4 regions of the Mesorhizobium sp. WSM4819 genome follow, and region 2 is predicted to be linked to each of the others. Evidence: riboswitches for the same ligand, from Rfam matches in the RefSeq annotation. Region 2 holds a riboswitch; each other region holds the start of a gene.
What was found. Region 2 has a riboswitch for cobalamin ahead of AC0L18_RS27700 (ABC transporter ATP-binding protein). Riboswitches for the same ligand answer to the same signal wherever they lie in the genome.

Region 1: linked by a shared signal. The riboswitch ahead of AC0L18_RS06900 (DUF1636 family protein) and the one ahead of AC0L18_RS27700 (ABC transporter ATP-binding protein) in region 2 are both predicted to bind cobalamin.
Region 3: linked by a shared signal. The riboswitch ahead of AC0L18_RS13380 (aromatic ring-hydroxylating oxygenase subunit alpha) and the one ahead of AC0L18_RS27700 (ABC transporter ATP-binding protein) in region 2 are both predicted to bind cobalamin.
Region 4: linked by a shared signal. The riboswitch ahead of AC0L18_RS07075 (CbtB domain-containing protein) and the one ahead of AC0L18_RS27700 (ABC transporter ATP-binding protein) in region 2 are both predicted to bind cobalamin.

The regions. Positions count from the first base shown of each region.
Region 1 covers NZ_JBVVQO010000005.1:74,257-77,181, forward strand. Annotated here, with positions in the region: gene cobW (cobalamin biosynthesis protein CobW) at 1-821, opposite strand, end outside; gene AC0L18_RS06900 (DUF1636 family protein) at 818-1,252, opposite strand; cobalamin riboswitch at 1,291-1,493, opposite strand; gene AC0L18_RS06905 (winged helix-turn-helix domain-containing protein) at 1,752-2,925, opposite strand, start outside.
Region 2 covers NZ_JBVVQO010000042.1:51,720-54,644, forward strand. Annotated here, with positions in the region: gene AC0L18_RS27695 (ABC transporter substrate-binding protein) at 1-61, opposite strand, end outside; gene AC0L18_RS27700 (ABC transporter ATP-binding protein) at 58-870, opposite strand; cobalamin riboswitch at 958-1,161, opposite strand; gene AC0L18_RS27705 (AraC family transcriptional regulator) at 1,427-2,260, shown strand; gene AC0L18_RS27710 (bifunctional helix-turn-helix transcriptional regulator/GNAT family N-acetyltransferase) at 2,360-2,925, opposite strand, start outside.
Region 3 covers NZ_JBVVQO010000012.1:37,974-40,898, reverse strand. Annotated here, with positions in the region: gene AC0L18_RS13385 (FAD-binding oxidoreductase) at 1-335, opposite strand, end outside; gene AC0L18_RS13380 (aromatic ring-hydroxylating oxygenase subunit alpha) at 359-1,606, opposite strand; cobalamin riboswitch at 1,720-1,922, opposite strand; gene AC0L18_RS13375 (DUF680 domain-containing protein) at 2,430-2,636, shown strand; gene AC0L18_RS13370 (DUF680 domain-containing protein) at 2,704-2,925, shown strand, end outside.
Region 4 covers NZ_JBVVQO010000005.1:110,873-113,797, forward strand. Annotated here, with positions in the region: gene AC0L18_RS07065 (methyltransferase family protein) at 1-41, opposite strand, end outside; gene AC0L18_RS07070 (heparan-alpha-glucosaminide N-acetyltransferase) at 38-1,030, opposite strand; cobalamin riboswitch at 1,457-1,666, shown strand; gene AC0L18_RS07075 (CbtB domain-containing protein) at 1,704-1,883, shown strand; gene AC0L18_RS07080 (CbtA family protein) at 1,899-2,663, shown strand; gene cobU (bifunctional adenosylcobinamide kinase/adenosylcobinamide-phosphate guanylyltransferase) at 2,686-2,925, shown strand, end outside.

The sequences.
Region 1 (2,925 bases), on a different contig from region 2:
ACCCGCAAAGCCAGCTCTTCGGGATTGGCGATCGACGGAATGTCGATGACGAACGAGTCGAAATCGTCATGCTCGTGATCGAGCTCGTCATCGTGGTGAGTCTTGCGGCTCTCGATGTCGTCCTCGACGGCAAGGCCGAGGCCGAGCAGCACGGAGGGATCGACCTTGCCCTGCGAGGCCGGCACGATCTTCACCGCGCGGGCGGCGTGCTTGCCGATGATGGTATTGGCGCGGGCCGAGCCGGTGGCCTCCATCAGGTCGCTCTTCGACAATATGATCAGGTCGGCGCAGGCGAGCTGGTCCTCGAACACCTCCTCGACCGGATCGTCGTGGTCGAGCGTCTCGTCCTGCGCGCGCTGCGCCTGCAGGGCGTCCATGTCGTTGGCAACGCGGCCTTCGGCCAGCGCCGGTCCGTCGACCACGGCAATGACCCCGTCGACCGTCACCCGGCTCTTCACCGTCGGCCACTGGAAGGCCTGGACCAGCGGCTTGGGCAGGGCCAGCCCGGAGGTTTCGATCAGGATATGGTCGACCCTGGGCGTCAGCGACAGGATCTGGTCGAGCGCCGGGACGAAATCGTCGGCGACGGTGCAGCAGATGCAGCCATTGGCCAGCTCGACGATATTTTCCTCAGGGCAGGTGTCGATGCCGCATCCCTTAAGAATCTCGCCATCGATGCCGATGTCGCCGAACTCGTTGACTATGATGGCCAGCCGCTTGCCGCCAGCGTTTTCGAGCAGATGGCGGATCAGCGTCGTCTTGCCGGCGCCGAGGAAGCCGGTGACGACGGTGCAGGGCACGCGCGAGACGGAAGTGGTCATATCTGGTCCTTCAAAAGGTCGAGGGGAGGGATGCGGGCAACGAGGCCGCGCTTCAGGCAATCGGGGCGGCCGCGCCATGGCATGAGGCCGTCGGTCGAGGTGGCGAAGAGTTTTGCGCCGGTGATGAGATCGGCGCCGCTGGTCGCGGTCAGGTCGCCAAAGACATAGCTCCAGCAGCCGTCGCGCAGGATAGCGGCGCTGAGGCGGCGCTTGCAGTTGCCGAGGCATTCGACGCTGCGGATACGGATATTTTCGCCAGAGGCGGCGCGGCGCGTGTCTTCGGCCAACAATTCGCCGGCGCGAGGATGGCCGTCGGAGCCGGTCTCGTCACGGCAGGAGGCGCAGACGATCACGGTGACGTCGGCCAGAGCATCATCATCGCCGGGCAATACGCCCGCTGTCTCAGCCGAAAAACTGCTGTCGCGTTCCAAATCAGGCTCCTTGCCCGGAAAACCCGCCAGGCGATCGGATTCTTATGTCCTAGACGGCAGGTCTCCTGGCTCGCGGGTCATCGCCTTGGTGCCGCCTTCCCGGGATTTTCCCAGTGGTTATCGGCCTTGGCTCGTCGCTTACAGTTGCGGGGACAGCCGCGGATTTGAAATCGGATTTCGCACCGCATTCCCTCTTGGCTCCTCCCTTTGCCGAGAGGAGACCGTCTGAACCGGATTTAGGCTTGTGGAGGCAGTCGTGTCAACGCACGTCTACGACGCGGCGAGGGAAACGCTGCGGGGCAATTTTCGCGTCGGCGCTGCCCCTCATTGCCCTGCCGGGCATTTCTCCCCGTATAGTGACGGGGAGAAAGAGCTGGCCGCAACGGCGGCGCCTGCACGCTGGCGATTGGCGAAACCATCGATGATAGCATCCCTCTCCCCGTCTCTATACGGGGAGAGGACGCCGGCAGGCAGGTGAGGGGCAGCGCCGACATCGACCTCACGAAACCGCGACATCCGCCAGAGCCTGGCCCAAATCCCCCGCCGGCGTCACCTCGATGCGTTCCAAGCCGAGCCAACCCTGCATCAGCTGCAATTCCTCAAAAAGTTCGGCGGCGGTTTGCGGCGGCGCGCCGGGTTCGGCATAGGCGGCATGGACGCGCAGCACGCCGGCCGGGCGGTCGGCCTTAAGGTCGATGCGCGCCACGATCCTTTCGCCGAGCAGGAACGGCAGCACATAATAGCCGTATTGGCGCTTTTCGGCAGGGGTGTAGATCTCGATGCGATAGCGGAACTCGAACAGTCTTTCCGTACGCGCCCGCTCGAAGACTACCGGATCGAAGGGAGCGAGCAAGGCGCGCGCCTCGATCTTGCGCGGAAAACGGGCATTCCTGTGAAGATAGGCGGGCTTGCTCCAGCCTTCGACGGTCACCGGCAAGAGGTCGCCGGCGTCGACCAGTTCCTCGATGCGGCCTTTGATGTCGGCGGGGGAGAGGCGGAAATAGTCGCGCAGGTCGCCTGCTGTCGCGACGCCGTGGGCGCGGGCGGAAATGCGCAGCAATTCGCGGTGCGCATCCTCAGGCGAGGGCACAGGCAAGGCAAGTACTGCCGGCGGCAGCACGCGCTCCGGCAGATCATAAAGCCGCTCGAAGCCACGACGTGACGCCGTGGTGATGCGGCCGGCCCAGAACAGCCATTCGAAAGCGTGCTTGGCGTCGCTCCAGCCCCACCAGCCGCCTGAGCCTTTCTGGCCTTCCAGGGCGGAAGCGGCGATCGGGCCGCGTTCGACGACCTCGCGAAAGATGTCTTCAATGTAGGCGGTGCGCTCGCGGCCCCACTTGGCCAGCCCGTTATACATTTCCTCCCCACGTTCGGCCCGTTCCATGCGCCAGCGCATCAGCGGATAGGTTTCGACCGGCAGAAAGGAGGCTTCGTGCGCCCAATATTCGAAGACTTTGCGCTTGCGCGTCACGGCGGCGTTGTCGAGCAGGGCGAGCGGGTAGGGGCCAAGCCGCGAATAGAGCGGCATATAATGGGCACGCACCACCGCGCTGACGGAGTCGATCTGCAGCAGACCGGTCCGGGCAAGCACACGTGCCAGATGGCGGCGATCGGGCGTGCCGTTAGGGCGAGGATCGGAAAACCCCTGTGCGGCAAGCGCGATGCGCCGGGCC
Region 2 (2,925 bases):
GGAAAGCGAAGGCGGCCTGGGCAAGCACCAGAGAGGCAAAAGAGAGTGCGAGGCGTTTCACGGATGTTGCTCCTTGGTTAGATCAGAAGAGGCACGGTTCGGGACTTCGAACACCGTGAGTTCGCGGTCTTCGGTGGGATGGCGCAGCCGAAGCACCTCGACGCCGAAAATCTCGCGGATCAACTGCTTGGTCAGCGCCTCGCGCGGACCGGCGAGTGCCTGCAGGCGGGCCTCGTTCATCACCGCGACGCTGGTGGCAAATGGCGTGACCAGCGACAGATCATGCAGCACCGCCACGACGGTCATGCCAAACTGCGATACAAGTTCGAGAAGTTCGCTGCGGGCGCGCGGATCGAGATGATTGGTCGGTTCATCGAGGAACAGGATTTTCGGCTCCTGGGCGACGGCGCGCGCCAGCTGGGCGCGTTGCCGCTCACCACCCGATAGCGAGCCGATCGTGCGGCCGAGCAGCGGCAGCAGGCCGGTTCTGCGAAGCGCTTCGACGACGATGTCGCGTTGCTCGCTCCTGCGTCGCAAGCCGGCATGCGGGACTCGCCCAAGTCCGACGTAGTCGATCACGGCAAGCCGCGGATCGGGCTGATCGGTCTGGCCGACGACCGCCATGTGCAGCGCCCGCTCGGCGGCCGGAAATGTCTCCAGCCGGCGTCCGGAAAATCTCACATCTCCCGCGCTCGGCCGCAGCGTGCCACATAGCATGCGCAGCAGCGTCGTCTTGCCGGCGCCGTTGGGGCCGATGATGGCGAGGCGGTCTCCCGCCGCGACCGAAAGGCTGACCGCACTGACCAGGCGCTGGCCATTCGCCGTGGCGCTCAGTTCACGCGCTTCAAGAAGAGGCTGGCAGGCGTCCAACTTACCGTCACTTTCTCAATGGCGACGGAAGGAAGCTGGACCGGCCGACAAGAACCGATGTCCACGTCTCCTCCCGGCACACCCCGTCCGGTCAACTCTGCGATGGCAGGTCTCCTGGCTCGCGGGTCCTTGCGCCATCCTGCCTTCCCAGCCTTGCCGGCCAGTGGCATTTCGGATTTTGCTCGCCGCTTACAGTTGCGGGGGCAGCCACGGCCTCGATCCGACGATCTCACCGTGTTCCCTTTTCACCCCTCGCCTTTCGGCTTGGGGACCATCAGTCAGCCACCCTAGTTTTCCGCCAATCCCAGCGCAATAAGTTTCCGGGGTTCGGAGTGCCCCGCGAGCAATGGTCTTGTCAGAACGAGCATACCGAATCTCGTAATGTAATAACGTTACTACCTAAGGACAACGCCTGCTCCCGTCAAGCCCTTCGCCCAACGCCTCCGACTTGCCGACCAGCGTCGCATTGCGCGGTGCGCAATTTCGATCAAACTGCCTCCATCAGGACGCGGCACTATGAGCCGGCCAAATGCACAGTCCCACAGCAAGGAGCCGTATGAACCCGACCGAGAAAGCGCTGTGGTTCGTCGAAAGCCATCTGCCGGAATCCATCTCGCTCGACGATGTCGCCAACAGCAGCGGCGTGTCGCGCTTTCACGTGACGCGGGCTTTCGGCGCGGCGACCGGCCGTTCGGTGATGGGCTACCTGCGTTCTCGCCGCCTGACCGAGGCGGCGCGCAGGCTCGCCGCCGGCGCACCGGACATTCTCTCGGTCGCGCTCGACGCCGGCTATGCCTCGCATGAGGCTTTCACCCGCGCCTTCCGCGACCAGTTCGGCACCACGCCGGAACTGGTGCGCGCGCAAGGCTCGCTCAAAAACCTCGATCTCGTGGAGCCGATCCTGATGGACCAGTCCTTCCTCACCAATCTCGAGCCGCCGCGTTTTGAGACCAGCCGGCCGTTCCTCATCGCCGGTCTTGGCGAGCGCTACAGTTGCGAAACCAGCGCCGGCATCCCGATGCAGTGGCAAAGGTTCGGCCCCTATGTCGGCAACATTCCAGGCGAGGTCGGCGACGTCGCCTATGGCGTCTGCGTCAACGGCGACGATGCAGGCAATTTCGACTATATCGCCGGCGTCGAGGTGTCCGATTTTTCGGACCTGCCGAAGGAGTTTTCGCGCGTGCGCGTGCCGGCGCAGAAGTACGCCGTGTTCGCCCATCGTGACCACATCTCGACCATCCGCCGCACGGTCAACACGATCTGGAACAAATGGCTGCCGGCCTCCGGGCACAAGATTGCCGACGCGCCCGAATTCGAGCGCTACGGCCCCGAATTCGATCCGCGCATCGGCAATGGCGGGCTGGAAATCTGGATACCGGTCAAAGGGTGAGGAAGGGCCAGTTTTCAACTTGTGTTGGATGCTAGTGTCGAGGCACTCCGCCTTATCTTGCCCTCTCCCCTTGTCCCACAAGGGGAGAGGGGAAAGACGCTACAACTCCAGGTTCCAGTTCTGGCCGACCAGATCCTTGCCGAAGGCGTGGTGGCGCTGCTGATTGGCCAGTTTGAACCCGGCCGCCTCGTAGATGCGGCGCGCTGCAGTCAGCACGTCGTTGGTCCACAGCGTCAATGTCTTGTAGCCCTTGGCACGGGCAAAGCCGATGCATTCCTCGACCAGCCGCCTGCCGATGCCGAGACCGCGCGCCGAGGGCTCGACATAGAGCAGGCGCAGCTTCGCCACCGCGTCCGACTGGCGCACGACGAAGACCGAGCCGACGACTTCGCCTTCCCGCTCGGCGATCCAGCTGCGTTCCCATTTCGGATCGTAGGATTTGACGAAAGCGCCGAGGATTTCAGCGACCAGCGCCTCATAAGTTTCGTCCCAGCCATATTCCTGCGCGTAGAGCAGGCCCTGGCGATGGATGATCCAGCCGATGTCGCCGACCTGCACAGACCGCAGCATGTAAGGGACCTTGGGCTCTGCACTCTCGCCCAGCAGGCGCTGCACCGTCTGCATCGCCTTGACCAGCCTGTCCTGTTCCGGTGCGGAAAGCCGCT
Region 3 (2,925 bases), on a different contig from region 2:
TAGGCCTTCACGTGAACGCCGGGCTTCAGATTGTCGAACATCCAGCGGGTGCCGAGGCTGCCGGCCTGCGCTTTCACCGTCACCGCGATCGAGAACGGCCTCGACGGCGAGGACGACAGCGTATAGGTCCGCATCATCGGGCCCTCGGTGGTCGGCAGTTCCAGCGTCACGAACTGCCCCGGTCTGTAGCGGAACCAGGTCTGGTTGTCAGAGCGGAAGGTGAAGGTCTTCACGTCAGGCGCCTCGTCGCTGACGCCGATGACTTCCAGCACCTGGAGCCTGTCGTTCCAGGGCGCCATCTCGTCGAGATGGCGGTAGAGGCCAAGGTCAGTCATCGCATTCATCCCCTTGACCTCGTTCAGGCGACGCTGCGCAGCGCCGGCCGCCCGGCCTCGGCAAGGCGCGGCCCGATGAAGGAGGCGTACCATTCGACGAACTGGATGACGCCGCCCTCATGCAGTTCCGAATAGGGGCCGGGCTCATAGGCCGGCGACAGGATGCCGAAGGCGTTTTCCTCGACAATGCGACGGTCCTGGTCGTTGGTCTCGGTCCAGACATGGGTGAGTTCGGCGAGGTCGTAATCGACGCCTTCGACCGCGTCCTTGTGGACAAGCCATTTGGTGGTGACGGCCGTTCCCGTGGCACTGATCGGCAGCACGCGGAAGGTGACGGCATGATCACCGAGGATATGGTTCCAACTCGTCGGATAGTGATAGAGCAGCAGCGAGCCGATACGGTCGGTCGAAACGCTGTCGGAAAGGTTCTTCTTCACCGCGCGTCGTCCCGTCATCGTGTAGCTGACGGCGTCGCGCAGCAGCGGCGCGCGGGTGGCGCGATACTGCCCGGCCGGATCGATGCGGAACTTGCTCGGCAAGCCCGCCGCCTCGCATTTCGCCCAGTGCGCGAGCATCTCTGGATCGCTGTCGGCGCCCTGCACGCCGGTCACGGTCGGCGCTTCCGGGAATGTCTTGCAGAGTTCCGGATGGTTGCCGGCGCAATGGTAGCACTCGCGGTTGTTCTCCCAGACGAGCTTCCAGTTGCCCTTCTCGACGATGGTCGATTCGAAGGCGATTTTTGCCTCGCGCAGCCGGTGCGGCAGCAGGTAAGGCTCGATCATGGCGCGCATCGGCGCGAAGTCGGCCGGCTCGTTGGCCAGGCAGATAAAGATGTAGCCGGCAACGCTTTCGCAAGCCACCGGCTTCAGGCTGAACTGGCTCTTGTCGAAGCCGTCTGCCATCTGGCGAGCAAACAACAGCCGGCCGTCCAGCTCGTAGGTCCACTGGTGATAGGGGCAGACCAGCTTCGCCGCAGTGCCCTTGTCGGCATTGCAGACACGGCTGCCGCGATGCCGGCAGGAATTGTGGAAGGCATTGATCTTGCCTTGCTGGTCGCGGACCAGCACGACCGGATAGTCGCCGATCTGGGCGGTGATATAGCTGCCAGCTTTCGGCAACTCGCAATCGTGGCCGATGAACAGCCAGTCGCGATACCAGATCAGCTCCATGTCGAGCTTGAAGAAATCTGGATCGGTGTAGAAGGGCTGCTCGAGCGAATAGCCTTGCCTGCGGCCGTGCAAGAGCCTCAGCATGTCGTTGCGCGCGTCCATGTCCTGTCCTCGTGTAAGGACTGAACTGGTGGTGATGGAGGGAGGACCGTTTGCACGCCGGCGACAGGGCCGGACGTGCATCATCCACCTCTTGACCGCCCACCGCGATCAGTCGAGTCTGAAAATCTCGGGCTGGTTTCCGGGCTCTGGAGTGTCCTTGCGGACTCGTCGCGACACCTTCCCAGGCTTGTGGCCCAGTGGTCTCCCGTTGCGACTTGAACTCCACCACCGTTGCGGGGGCAGCGCCGGGTTCTGACCGGCTTCCCAATTCTCCGCTTCGTCGTCACCAAGCGGCACCTGAGATGGCGTGATCTAATCATGCCGGCCGGCTGACTGCCGGCATGAAAGCGACATCGTATCCATGCGGCGCGACACCGCCGGCGAAACCTGCAGGTTTATATCTGCAGGGCTGAAACCCCACTTTGTCGGCGGCCATTGTCGGCTGCCGTGACATCGAATCCGACCCGCGGCGGAGACCAGGAAGGTTAACAGTTTACAAAAGTGACTATTAGCCGCTTCTAAAATCGAACCGAACGGTTCGTTTCTGTTGACAATGCGTACAGCATGCTGTGAACGCAGATCCGCCAATCCGTCAAATCATGAATGGCTAATTTTGAATAAGATATTGAAAACGAACCATAAAACCATGGTAGTAGATGCCTCTGGCACAATTTCAAGGTGTAGATTCTTGGTCCACACGGAACAACTTCGTGATTGGAATCCGCCGAATGGCCTTCCCACATCGGGGCTGTCCGAACGACGCGCGCATCCTCCCAAGACACGCCGCTAGACGGACTGAAGACCAAGATACTGGAGTACTAAAATGAAAAAGATCGCTCTTGCTGCCGTCGCCGTTCTGGCCATCACCGGCAGCGCCTTTGCCGGCAGCGACCATTATGGGTCCGACGCCGCCAACCAGCCGACTGCTTCGGTCGACAGCTCGTATACTGCCTCTGTCCAGACGCCGGCTCACGCTGAAAAGCAGCCCGTTGGCCAGGGCGCCGACCGCAACCTTTTCGGCAACAATTAGCAGCTGGTCCCAAACAGCAAAGTGGCGGTCCGCCACTCGGGATCTGAGGAACTCAGGAGTATTTGAAATGAAGAAGCTCATTCTTGCCACCGCCGCCATTGTGGCCATCTCCGGCAGCGCTTTTGCCGGCAGCGACAACTTTGGATCGAACGGCGCCAACCAGCCGGCCGCTGCGGTCGACAGCAACTCGTACACGGCTTCGATTCGGAATTCGGCTTCGGCGCAGAATCCGGTTCCGGCTGACGAGAAACCCGTCAACGGCAGCGACCGTAACCTGTTCGGCAACAAC
Region 4 (2,925 bases), on a different contig from region 2:
CCCGGTTTCTGTTGGCCCGGTTTCTGCTGATGGTCGGTCATTGTGCTCCTCCCTCCATCAAAGTGCCGTCGGCCTTGGCAGTGCAGGCGCCGGCGAGCTCGTCGAGATGCGCCTTCCATTCCGCAGCCTGGTCGTTGCGGTAGAGCCGATCAAGCGTGGCCTCGCCCTCGAGCGTATCGAGCATGCAGACACAATAGCTGCTGCAGAACTCCGTGTCGCGCGATTGCTCGCACGATGCCTGGCACTCTTTCAGGAAGGTGACCTGCCTGGTTTCGACCGCTGCCGGCATGACTTGCGAAATCAGCCAGAGCGAGCCGATCAGCACCGGCTGGTGGATCAGATAGAAGGCGAGGCTGTGCCGGCCGATAAAGACCAGCGGATTTGTCCAGCGGCCGGGCGTCAGGCCCGCCAGCCGCGTCAGCACGCCGGAGGCGAAGGCGAGTTTTGCCGCCGCGATACCGACAAGCACAGCGCCGAACCATGGAAACAGCGGGACATAATCGTTGGAGCGCGGGTTGGTTGCCGACAGGCCGACCCACCACAGGGCCGGATGATCGAAGATCTCGGACCTGAGGTAGAGCGGCGCGGTGATGACGAAAGCTGCGACAGCCAGCGTCAGCAGCGCCGGCAGCCGCAGAAACGCCAGGCCGAGCAGGCTGGCGAGCGCGATCTCGTGCAGGATGCCGAAGAAGATGAAACTGTCGGGTGTGGCAAGCCTGGTGGCGGCCGATATGGCGAGCGCCGCCCCGCCGACCATGGCGAAGCGTTTCCAGAAGCCGTTCCAGCGGATTTGCTTGCCATGGGCAAGGAACAGGCTGACGCCGACCAGGAACAGGAAGGTCGAAGCGATGCAGCGCGCGTAGAATTTCCACCAGCCAAAGGCAGTCAGGCCGGGATCGGTGTAGCCGAAGAATTCGAGATCCCAGGTGAAATGGTAGCTCGCCATGGCAAGCAAAGCGATGCCGCGGGCGACGTCGATAGCGACGATGCGCCTGGATCGGTCCTGAACGGCCGGCGTAGGAATGGTCATGGTCTCGCAATTCTGATTCAGTGCTGCAAGACGACTATCATGGTTGCCCCGGACAAAAGAAGACAGGGCCCATTGATGCCCAGGGCTTAGGCTAAAGCGCCGTATGCCGCTCGCAGCCAGTGGTCGAGGCCGGCGCCGCCCCTCATAGCCCTGCCGGGCGTTTCTCCCCGTAAACGGGGCGAAAGAGGCTGGCCGCAACGCCGGCTCCCTTCTTGCAACGCTGATGATTGGCGAGACCGCCGATGACAGCGCCCTCTCCCCGTTCTACGGGGAGAGGATGCCGGCAGGCAGGTGAGGGGCAGCGCGGACGATCGGCTTTCAACGTGTCAAGATCGCGGCGTCGAGGAACCAAGCTGGTCTGCCGGCACGGCGCATTCGCGCTGGTAGCTGGCGGAATTTGGTTTGCCGGGCGCGGCGATTCTGCCTATAGTCGCAGCCGTCGTCGGTTCCGTTTTGGAACCAAGAGGGAATGCGGTAGGGGCAAAATTCGCCCGATGCCGTGGCTGCCCCCGCAACTGTGTGCGGTAGTCCTCTCCATATGCCACTGAAGATTTTCTTCGGGAAGAGCTTCTTCGGGAAGGTGGGGAAGGGCGCTGATCCGCGAGCCAGGAGACCTGCCGGCGACAGGAGAACTGACTTCTATGCCCTCGGGTGGAGGGCGAAAGGACAAGACATGAATACCGCTTCCGTCTCGCTCGGCGCTTCCGTCTCCTCGCAGTCGCGTTTCGTGCAGTTGGCGCTTGCTGCATTTCTCGGCGTTTTCGTCATGGGTTTTGTCGGCTTCTCGCATATCGATGCGGTCCACAATGCCGCCCACGACTATCGCCATTCGATGGGCTTTCCCTGCCACTGACGAGGGGCTGACACCATGACACTGTTTCGCAACGTCGTGTTCATCGCGGCGATCGCAGGGCTTGTGGCCGGCGTCGTTCTCGCCTGCATGCAGGCCTACGCCACGGTGCCACTCATCCTCAAGGCGGAAGTCTACGAACAGGCCGGCGGTGGTCACACGCATGACCATGGTTTGTCGCCGGCCGCAGCAGGCAGTAATGCCATGAGCAGCGCCGTGCCGGCTGAAGCAGCCACCGCGGAAGAGGAAGGCTGGGCTCCGGCCGATGGCTTCGAGCGCTTCGCCTTTAACGTCGTTGCCAACGTCGTCACCGGCATCGGCTTTGCGCTGATCCTGGTCGCCGCTTCGGAATTCGCCGGCGGCATCGGCAATTGGCGACAGGGCCTGTTCTGGGGCCTTGCCGGCTTTGCCGTGTTCACGCTGGCCCCGAACCTTGGCCTGCCGCCCGAACTGCCGGCGATGCCGGCGGCCGATCTCGCCCAGCGCCAGATCTGGTGGACGGCAACGGTGGTGGCGACCGCGGCCGGTCTCGGCCTGCTCGCCTTTCGCAAGTCATTGCCGCTGGCGGTGATTGCCGTGGCGTTGATCGTGGCCCCGCATATTGTCGGCGCGCCGCAGCCCGACAGTTTCGAATCGCCGATCCCGGAAGGCCTGCACCACCAGTTCGTGGTGGCGGTGACGCTGACCAATCTGGTGTTCTGGCTGGTGCTCGGCGCTGTCGTCGGCTTGTTGCGCGGCCGCTTGACCGGCACCGCAACCAGCCTGCGCGACAGCCTTGCCTGATCGCGCTGCTCCAGGCAGCAAGCTGACCCTGGTCATCGGCGGTGCACGCTCGGGCAAGAGCGCGCATGCCGAAAGCCTGGTGAAGGCCTGTCCGGCGCCGTGGACCTACATCGCCACGGCGCAAGCCTATGACGACGAGATGCGCGAACGCATCGCGCTGCACCGGGCGCGGCGCGGCGAGGGTTGGACGACCGTCGATGCGCCGCTAGATCTCGTCGGCGCGATCGAGGCGCTGCCTGACGGCCGGCCAGTCCTGATCGAC